2 regions of the Microbacterium sp. SW12 genome follow, and region 2 is predicted to be linked to the other one. Evidence: predicted binding sites of a transcription regulator. Region 2 holds the regulator's gene; the other holds the start of a gene.
The links. Region 2 encodes HspR, which represses chaperone genes until heat shock. Its sites were predicted from a motif close to AAGTTGAGTCNNNNNGACTCAACTT; they were not measured.
Positions count from the first base shown of each region.

Region 1: a site for HspR is predicted at 1,427-1,451, ahead of MICSW_RS12935 (Hsp20/alpha crystallin family protein). Genes of this name have one in related genera too.

Region 1 is NZ_AP024335.1:2,553,650-2,558,801, reverse strand. Features, by position in the region: gene MICSW_RS12945 (CaiB/BaiF CoA transferase family protein) at 1-181, shown strand, start outside; gene MICSW_RS12940 (acyl-CoA dehydrogenase family protein) at 168-1,343, shown strand; gene MICSW_RS12935 (Hsp20/alpha crystallin family protein) at 1,502-1,963, shown strand; gene MICSW_RS12930 (DUF2804 domain-containing protein) at 2,062-3,093, shown strand; gene MICSW_RS12925 (MarR family winged helix-turn-helix transcriptional regulator) at 3,206-3,649, opposite strand; gene MICSW_RS12920 (DUF2207 domain-containing protein) at 3,693-5,152, shown strand, end outside.
Region 2 is NZ_AP024335.1:2,767,775-2,772,926, reverse strand. Features, by position in the region: gene dnaK (molecular chaperone DnaK) at 1-462, shown strand, start outside; gene MICSW_RS13985 (nucleotide exchange factor GrpE) at 475-1,119, shown strand; gene MICSW_RS13980 (DnaJ C-terminal domain-containing protein) at 1,135-2,127, shown strand; gene MICSW_RS13975 (heat shock protein transcriptional repressor HspR) at 2,148-2,612, shown strand; gene MICSW_RS13970 (DUF998 domain-containing protein) at 2,646-3,740, shown strand; gene MICSW_RS13965 (ion channel protein) at 3,727-5,010, opposite strand; gene MICSW_RS13960 (potassium channel family protein) at 5,105-5,152, shown strand, end outside.

The DNA.
Region 1 (5,152 bases), 210 kb from region 2:
CGAAGGCGGTACCGACCAGATTCGATCTCCGTTGCGGTTCACGCGGACACCGATCCGCGGGTACGAACGCCCGCCGCGGCTCGATGAGCACGGTGACGAGATCCGCCGGTGGCTTGCCGGCCCCGATCCGACCGGTCGCGCGAGTGACCTGCCCCAAGGAGAAGCCCGTGGCATCCAGTGATGACGTGATCGACGTCGCCGACATCGACGCGCTGCTCAGCGACGACGAGCGCGCCACGCGTGATGCGGTCCGCGCCTTCGTCGAGCGGCGCGTGATTCCGCACGTCGGTGACTGGTTCGAGCGGGGCGAGATCGATGATCTGCGGGGCCTCGCGAAAGACCTCGGTCAGCTCGGGGTGCTCGGCATGCACCTCGAGGGATACGGGTGCGCGGCTATGTCGGCCACCGAGTACGGCCTGGCATGCCTCGAGCTCGAGGCTGCGGACTCTGGCATCCGTTCGCTCGTCTCGGTGCAGGGGTCGCTCGCGATGTACGCGATCTGGCGGTGGGGGAGCGAAGAGCAGAAGAATCAGTGGCTGCCCGGGATGGCGGCGGGGGAGATCGTCGGATGCTTCGGTCTGACCGAACCGGATGCCGGGTCCGACCCCGCGAGCATGCGAACGCGAGCCCGACGCGATGGTGACGATTGGGTGCTCGAGGGTCGCAAGATGTGGATCACGAATGGGTCGGTCGCGGATGTCGCTGTCGTTTGGGCGCAGACCGAGGGTGGCATCCGGGGGTTTCTGGTTCCGACTGACTCCGCGGGGTTCTCAGCGCCGCAGATCCAGCACAAGCTGTCGCTGCGCGCATCCGTGACTTCCGAACTGGTGCTGGATGCGGTGCGCCTGCCCGCGGATGCCGTGCTCCCGGAGGTCCAGGGACTTCGGGGTCCGCTCAGCTGTCTGAACGAGGCGCGATACGGTATCGCCTGGGGCGCGCTGGGTGCAGCGCGATCGGCACTGACCGCCGCCCTGACCTACGCCGCGGAACGGACGCAGTTCGGCAAGCCGATCGCGGCGTTCCAGCTCACGCAGCAGAAGCTCGTCGACAGCGTGGTCGAGTACGAAAAGGGGCTGCTGCTCGCGCTTCACCTTGGTCGCCGCAAGGATGCCGGCGAGCTCACACCGCAGCAGGTGAGCCTGGGCAAGCTCAACAATGTACGGGAGGCGCTGGAGATCTGCCGCACCGCCCGCACGATCCTCGGCGCAAACGGAATCTCCCTCGAGTACCCCGTCATCCGTCACGCCGCGAACCTCGAATCAGTGCTGACATATGAGGGCACCGTCGAGATGCACACGCTCGTGCTTGGCCAGGCGATCACGGGCATCCCGGCCTTCCGCTGAGACGTTCTTCGTGTTCGCCGAGAGCGAGCCTCTCGTGCGCTCGGATATCTGGCACTCGAATGGTGAGAGTGCTAATCTGAGATCAGTTGAGTCGAGGTGACTCAACTTCTAGAACTCGGTCGGATGCCGCATCCGGCCCCGCTCATGAAGGAGACGAGATGGCAAACTATGACCCGCTCCGCGAGATGGAGCGATTCGCGAACGCACTCTTCGACGGCAACCGGCGCGGACCGCGCCAGATGCCGATGGACCTCTACCGTGACGGCGACCACTACGTCCTCTCGGCCGACCTTCCGGGCATCGACCCGGGCTCGGTCGACGTGGATGTCGACGGTCAGCTGCTGACGATCCGCGCCGAGCGCACACTGACGTCGCAGGAAGGCGTCAAGTGGATCACGCGCGAGCGTGAGGCCGGCAGCTTCCTGCGTCAGCTGAGCCTCGGTCAGGGGATCGACACCGAAGGCATCGCCGCCAGCTACGCGCACGGCGTGCTGACGGTCACGATTCCGGTGAGCCCCAAGGCCAAGCCGCGCAAGATTGACATCGCGACCGACGCGCCCTCGACGATCACGGTCGACGAGTCCCACAGTGAGATCCAGGAGGCCGGCGCCAGCGCCTGACCTGCTCTCCAGAAGCCCCCGGCCCGAGAACGGACCGGGGGCTTCTGCGTGCTCGCTCGGGCGCGAGGATGAATAGTCCCGCATCTAGGCTGGAGCGCGTGTCGACGACGACTCGTTTCCCCAAACAAGACTCTCGCAGTGAGATCACGGCTCCGGTCGAGCTCACCCTTCCCGACGGTCGCCTGAACCCCGCGGCTCTCGGCTGGGCGCGCTCCCCACTGATCCGGACCGGCGGGATTGGGCCGCGCCGGTTCTGGGGGCGCAATAAGCGCTGGGAGTACTGGAACATCATGACGCCGCGATACATCGTGGGTCTCACCGTGTCAGCCATCGACTACGCCGCGGTGCACGAGGTGTGGATCTTCAATCGCGACACCCGCGAGGCTGTTCATCGCGCGGCCACCGTGCTTCCCGCTCGCGGGGTCAGCCTGCCGCCAACGCTGGGTCAGGGTCCCGCTTCTGCCCGGGCCAAGGATCTTCGGATCGAGGTCACGGAGGAGCCAGACGGCGTTCGGATGCGAGTCGAGGTCCCACGCGCATCCGTCGATGTTCTCGCCGAGAAGCCTGCGGGGCACGAAAGTCTGGCCGTCGTCGTGCCCTGGACTAAGCGGCGCTTCCAATACACGGTCAAGGATGTCGCGCGTCCCGCACGTGGCACGGTGACGGTCGACGGCACGGTGTACGACCTGCCGGCTGGCGAGTCGTGGGCGGTGCTGGACCACGGTCGCGGGCGATGGCCGTACGACATCACCTGGAACTGGGGCGCGGGATCGGGCCGCTACCAGGGCAGCGTGATCGGGATCCAGGTCGGCGGAAAGTGGACCGACGGCACCGGCGCCACCGAGAACGCGTTTTTCATTGATGGACGGATGCACAAGATTCACGAGGACCTGACCTGGGAGTACGACCAGGCAGACTTCCTGCGTCCGTGGTCAGTGCGCGGCGGCGGTCTTGACGCCCGATTCGTCCCGTTCTATGACCGTGTCGCGCGAACGAACCTCGGCATCATTGCGGCGGCGACGGATCAGTGCTTCGGCGTGTGGTCAGGGGCTTTCACGACGGCTGGCGGCGAAGTCATCCCGTTCGACGGTGTCGAGGGGTGGGCAGAACACGTCCACAACCGTTGGTAGCGGATCACGCCCGGGATCGCCTGCCGCGCCGTTTGCAGGATGAACTGGCGCCGAGGTCTAGAAGAGAGTCGAGACTCCGGGTCTCGTCCTGCGTTCGGCCCGGATGCAGGCTTCAGCAGTCTGACGCGCGGGGGCCGCGGAGCTTCGAGGTGAGCGTGCGGAGCTGTTCGAGTTCGGTGTCGCTCAGGGTTGACATCCGTTCGGCGATGGACCTGCCGTGAGCTGAGGCGACCTTGCGAAAGAGACCGGCACCCCGATCGGTCGCGGTGACCACCGCGCCGCGGCCGTCGTCCGGATCCGAGCACTTGGTCAGCAACCCCGAGGCGACCATCCTGTCGACCAGGCGCGAGACACTCGGCTGGCTGATCAGCATGTTGGATGTCACATCGCGCAGGCGCGCCGACATCCCCGGCGCGCGGGTGACGGTGAGCAGGACGTCGTACTCGCCCTGCGTCAGTTCGCCGACGATGAAGTCGCCACTGATCTCGGCGAGCACTTCGTGTTGCGCGCGGAACAGACTCTCCCAGGCGTCGATCGCCAGTCGCCGGTCCGTCATGCACACCAGAGTACGACCATGCCGGCGCCCGTAGGCTGATCACATGTCAGCTCGGATCCTGACGCGGCGGGCCGTCGGCGCCGCCGCGGCCGCCGCCCTTGCTCTCGTCGCCCTGGTCGCGTGTTCGGTGAGCGTGTCGTTCGGCGACGAGGCTGCCGCTGTGTCGACAGACGTCAACGACTTCGTCTTCGAGAGCATGGCTGCCGACTACACCCTGGGCCGTGCGGACGATGGAACCAGCACGATGACCGTCGTCGAGACATTCGTCGCGGTCTTCCCGGAGTACGACCAGAACCGCGGGATGCGCCGCATCCTGCCCGACTCGTACCTTGGTGCCCCGCTGCACCCTCAGCTCGTGTCGATCACCGACGCCGAGGGAGCCCCGCGGCCCGCCGAGGTCGAGAGCGAGGACGGGGTCTACGTCATGACCTCGCGCGCCGACGACTACGTGCATGGCGCGCAGACCTACGTCTTCACCTACACGCTCGAGAACGTCGCCCGCTTCTTCGACGACACCGGGGTGGACGAGCTCTACTGGAACGTCAATGGTGTCGACTGGGCCCAGCCCTTCGGGTCGGTCTCGGCGACGCTGCATGTGCCGGCAGAACTCGCATCCGCACTCACGGGGGCGGAGTCCTGTTACGTCGGTGCGGCAGGCGCTACCGACCAGTGCCCGATCGCCTCGACGACGGATGCCGACGGCGGCGTGACAGTCACGGCATCCGCCACCGACGTGCTGGCCTACGAGACCGTTACGATCGCCGTGGCCTTCGACGCCGACACCTTTGCGTCCTTCGACAGCTCGTACGTCGCGTCGCCGTTCGGATGGCTGCAGGCTCTCGCGTTTCTCGGCGTGATCGGTTCGTTCGTATGGGCGATCGTCTTCCGGACCAGGATGCTGCGTGACGAGCCCGGGCGGCCGACGATCATCGCCGAGTTCAACCCGCCGCCGCGGATCGACGCGCTGGAAAGCGCGGTGCTGCTGGGAAAGACGACCAAGGCGATCCCGGCTGAAGTGCTCGAACAGGCGGTCGTCGGCAGCATCCGTATCGAGGAAGCCGGTCGCAAACTGTTCGGCGGTCTGAAGCTCAAGGCGGTGCTGCTGGACCCCGCGCGCGCGGACGGTGACGGCTTCCTGCTGCTCCAGGGACTGTTCCCGCACATGACACCCGGCGAGGAGTACGAGTTCGGATCGAACGACACGCGGCTCTCTTCCGCTGCGCGCCGCATCATCAAGGCCGCCGAACGGGAACTCGACACCCGAGGACTTCGGCGTGCGGTTCCCAGCGGCTCGCGGTTCTGGCCGATGTTCGGGTCGATCGTGTTCGGCATCCTGACGATCGTGTTCGGGTTCTTCGCGCTCGGCGCGTTCGTGGACGCCACCATCCCTGTGCTCCTCATGATTCCGACGTTCGTCATGATCTTCGTGGTCGCACTCCTCGTGTCCCGGAAGCCTCTGACCGCTGCCGGCGCCGAGACCCGCGATCATCTGAAGGGCCTGCG
Region 2 (5,152 bases):
ACCGGCAAGGAGCAGTCGATGACGATCACCGGTGGATCGTCGCTGCCCAAGGAAGACATCGAGCGCATGGTGCGCGAGGCCGAGGAACACGCCGCTGAAGACAAGAAGCGTCGCGAGTCGGCTGAGACCCGAAACCAGGCCGAGACCCTGTCGTACTCGATCGAGAAGCTGATCAAGGACAACGAAGACAAGCTGCCCGACGAGGTCAAGACCTCGGTGCAGGCTGATGTCGACGCCCTCAAGACCGCTCTTGCCGGCGAGGATGACGACGCGGTGAAGGCTGCGTTCGACAAGCTGAACCAGAGCCAGTCGCAGCTCGGTGAAGCCATCTACCAGGCAGGGCAGGCCGCCGGCGAGAACCCCGACCCCGCGGCGAGCGAGCCCGGCTCGGGTGAGGTCCCCAACCCCGACGAGGACGTCATCGACGCCGAGGTCGTCGAAGACGAAGACGACAAGAAGTAAACGGAAGAGATCATGGCACGCAAGGACGACGAAGAGCCCACACCTTCGGAGAAGGACTCCGGAGTCGGACCTGACGGCGCCCCTGACAGCGCGAGCGCTGACAACGGTGACGCGGCAGCGTCGGAGGACACCTCCTCCGGCGCCGCCGGTGCCGGGCAGGATGACCTCACGGTGGACGCCATTCTCGGGGCTGCGCAGTCGGCTGACGCCGCTGCGGCCGAGGATGTCGTGCTCGCCGACCTCGAGTCGGCGCTGTTGACCGACCTCAAGCGCCTTCAGGCGGAGTACGCCAACTACCGCCGCCGCACGGAGGAGCAGCGGGAGATCGAGATCGAACGCGCGAAAGGGGCTGTCGCGAAGGGCTTCATCCCCGTGCTCGACGACCTCGACCGGGCCGAGAAACACGGCGACCTCGAAGAGGGCTCTCCCTTCGCAGCGATCGCAGAGAAGATCCGCTCGGTCGCCGAGCGGCTCGGTGTCACCTCGTACGGCGAAGCCGGCGAGGTCTTCGATCCGCAGCAGCACGAGGCGATCTTCCAGCAGCCCACTCCCGGGGCTACCGAGACCACGATCTTGGAGGTCGTGGAAGTCGGCTATCGGCTCGGATCGATCGAGCTTCGCCCCGCGAAGGTCGTCGTCGCGGTGCCCGCTGAGTAGCACGGAGGACAATCGATGGCCAGTCAAGACTGGTTCGACAAGGACTTCTACAAGGTCCTCGGCGTCTCGAAGGAGGTGTCCGCGGCAGACCTGAAGAAGACGTACCGGAAGCTCGCCCGCCAGTACCACCCCGACTCCAACGCCGGCGATGCGAAGGCCGAAGCACGGTTCAAGGAGATCAGCGAGGCGTACGCCGTGCTCTCCGACCCCGAGCAGCGCGAGGAGTACGACCAGATCCGCGCGATGGGATCGGGCGCACGCTTCACGGCGGGCGGTCAGGGCGCGGGCGGATTCGAGGACGTCTTCAGCCGGTTCGGTCAGAGCCGCGGGGGCTACAGCTACGAGAGCGCTGACTTCGATGACATCTTCTCGATGTTCGGGCAGGGCGGTGGCAGCTCGTTCGGCTCGGGACGGTTCGGGCAGGCATCCGGCGGTTTCCGCGGCTACGGCGGGCCCACCCGTGGCGCCGACGTCACCGCCCGCGCGACGATCGACTTCGTGACCGCGACCAAGGGTGAGACCATCACCCTGCAGTCCGAAGACGGTCAGCCGTTCAAGGTGAAGATCCCTGCGGGTGTCGCCGACGGGCAGAAGATCAGGCTGCGCGGTCGTGGTCGGCCCTCGCCTGATGGCGGTGAGAGCGGCGATATCGTCGTGCAGGTGACGGTGCGGCCGCACCCGGTCTTCACCCGAGAAGGGCTGAACCTCCGCGTGGTCGTTCCCGTGAAGTACACCGAGGCCGTGTTCGGCGCGACTATCGAGGTCCCCACCCTCGGCGGCGACCCCGTGAAGCTGCGCGTTGCCCCCGGCACGCCGTCGGGGCGCGTACTGCGCGTGAAGGGACGTGGCGTGCAGACCCGGAAGGGCACCGGTGACCTGCTCGCCGAGGTCCAGATCGCCGTCCCCACCCACGTCGACGGCGCCGCACGGGAAGCGCTCGAGAAGTACCGCGAGGCCGAACCGAAAGAGAACCCGCGCGCCGAACTGCTGGCCCGCGCGGCAACCTGACCCCCATCGAGGACACACGGATGGCTGAACACGAGATCGACGACGAGGCCCCGATCCTGGCGATCGCGACAGCGGCCGAACTCACCGGCATGCATCCGCAGACCCTCCGGCAGTACGACCGCCTCGGTCTCGTCGTTCCGGCGCGTACACAGGGCGGTTCGCGCCGGTACTCGCTGCGCCACGTCGAGCAGCTGCGAGAGATCGCCCGGCTCTCGGGTGAGGGAATGAGCCTGCCGGGGATCGCGCGCATCATCGAGTTGGAGAACCGCGTGCGCGAGCTGCACACCCGGGTGCGCGACCTCGAGGCGCGCGTCGAAGCGGAGCTCGCCAGTAGGCCGGGCGCTCGGGTGTTCGCGGCGGGATCGAGCGGATCGGTCATCACCCTCCGACGTGGACGCCGCGTCCGTCGCGCCACGGAGATCGTGCTGTGGCGCCCGCGCCACGCGCTGCCACCGGCATCCGACACCCCGGCCGGCGACGACTGAGTCGCGGTGCGGTCGCTGCGCTACTCTCATGCCGTGACAGCGACACCATCACCTGAGACGCCCGCGGCGCAGGCCGACACGCGCCGCGCTCACCGCATCGTCGTCGCCGAGGATTCCGGGTCCGACCACGAGCGAGCTCTCGAGTCGCTCAGTCTAGGCGTCGGAGCCGTCGCGTTCGTCGTTGTCGCGCTGGTTGCGTTGGCCGTCTTCCGGTTTCAGAGCGCGCCGATATCCGGCCCCGGTTCGGTGGGCCAGTTCTCCGCGATCGTCTCGGGGGTCGCGGGCATCCTCGCCTTCGCGGCCGGCCGCTATGTGCTCCACGCCCGCCAGTCCGGCGCTCGCCGCCTCGGGGTGCTCGACTATCTGGATGCCGGGGCGCTTGCCTTCGCCCACGGCATCATCGCGCTGCTGTCGTGGACGCTGCTCGCGGTGATTCTTGAGGACGCCTTCATCGGCGCGGAAGTGTATGCGCTGCCGCTGCTCGCCCTGTCGGGTGCCGCGGCCTCGGTGACCGCGTACCTGGTCTTCTACTCGGCCACGCATATGGATCTGTCGCTGCTCGCCCTGATTCTCGCGGTGTTCCTCATCGAGGGAGTGCTGGCGGCGATGCTGACGGCCAGCGACCCGTACTGGTGGAGAGACAACCTTTCCGCGCTGGGAATGACGAACGACCTGTCGGCGATGACGTTCAACCTCACGCTCATCGTGGCGGGCTTCATCGTCACGACACTTGCGCGGTACGCGACCCGTGGCATCCCGACCTCGCACGCTCACGGCATCCGGTGGGTGCGGCTGTGCCTCATCCTGGTCGGGGTCTTCCTCGCCTTTGTCGGGGTCTTTCCGGTCAACGAGTTCTTCTTCATCCACACCGCGTTCGCCTCGGGCATGGCTGTCGTGTTCGGCGTGCTCGTGATCCGCCTTCCCGCCTGGATCCCCGGAATTCCTCGCCCGTTCGTCGCGCTCGGCTGGCTTTTCATCGCCGCGATCGTCGTGTTCGCGGTGTTCTTCGTGGTCCGCTACTACACCCTGACCGCGGTCGAACTGGTCGCGGGCATCCTCGTGTTCACGTGGATCATCCTCTTCATCCGCAACGCGGCAGCCTTGGAGACCGACATCAACGCGACGTGACAAGAGGCGTCGGGTGATCCTCGATGATCATCTCCGGTGCCCGCGCAACGACCAGCCAGGTCGGCAGGATCGCCACGCACATGATCGCGAGGATGCCGATGTCGCCGACCATCGCGACGGCGACGAACAGGGCGATCCAGCCGTCGCGGGCGATGGCAAGCGTGAACCCAAGCACCCCGCTGGCGATCGCGAGGCCGAATGGGATCGACGGCACGAGGGTATGGGCCAGCATCCCGAACGCGACGCCGAGAAAGATCGCCGGGAACACGCGACCACCGCGGAACCCGAAGGATGCGGCCACCACGAGTGCCGCAAGCTTGATCCCGACGACGGCGAGGAGCCCTGCCCAGCCGATCGTGCCGTCCAGCGCGATGAGTTGAGCGCTCTGCTCCAGGCCCTTGAAGAGGGTCAAGGGGCCACCGAGGGCGCCGAGCCCGCCGAGGAGCAGGCCCCCGGCGATGCTCAGAAGCAGCGGGTTCGGCATCCGTCGGCGCAGGAACGGATGTAGGGCCTTGAACGCAATGATCCCGACGAGCGCCACCGCGGCCCCGACTGCGGCGATGACGGATGCCGAGACCAGGTCGATGGCCTGTGGATCGGTGTACGGAGCGATGTTGGCGACGGCGCCCAGCCCGCCGCCGAGGACGAGAGAGGTGACTGTGCCGGTCGCGGCGGCGACGAGGGGAAGGAAGAGCTTGTCCCACAGCGCTCCTCCGCCGGAGGCGAGGGCGCCGGTGAAGACGAGCGCAGCTGCCACGGGAGTCCCGAACAGAGCGCCGATCGTGCCGGCAGCAGTCAGGATCACGACCAGCTGAGCAGGGATCGCGGGCCACAGGCGTGAGACGATCCACACCGCCAGGGCCGTGTTGATCGCGATGATCGGGCTCTCGGGGCCGAGGCTTACGCCGCCGATGAGCGTGAGCAGGATGACGACGATGATGCTCGGCACCGCACGGACCGGCTGCGGCGGTGCGATGAGCTCGACGGTCGCGGAGTCCTGGCCGCCGTGGCCCGGCATCTTCCAGACGACAAGCCCCACGAGGAATCCGGTGAGGGCTAGAACGCCGAAGATCCACCAGGGTGAGTCGCCGGTCGCGCCCAGAGACTCCGGCAGCGCCTCCCACACCCAGTGCACCCCAAGGTGCGCGACTTCATCGAGCGCCCACAGCATGACTCCCGACAGGATGCCGATGAGTGCGGCGGGGATCGACAGGGCTACGAGCGTGCGCGAGCTGGAAGCGAATGCCCACGGGTTCGGGTTCGTGACCATGCGGCTCACCCTAGTGCGAGGGAATGCTGCGCGATGCTTGGACTCTCGGCGAGCGCTCGCAGAGGTGGTTGTTCAGTTCAGTACGCTCGGCGACATGACCGAACAGCGTTGGCAGCGCATCACGTACTGGCCGCTGGTCATC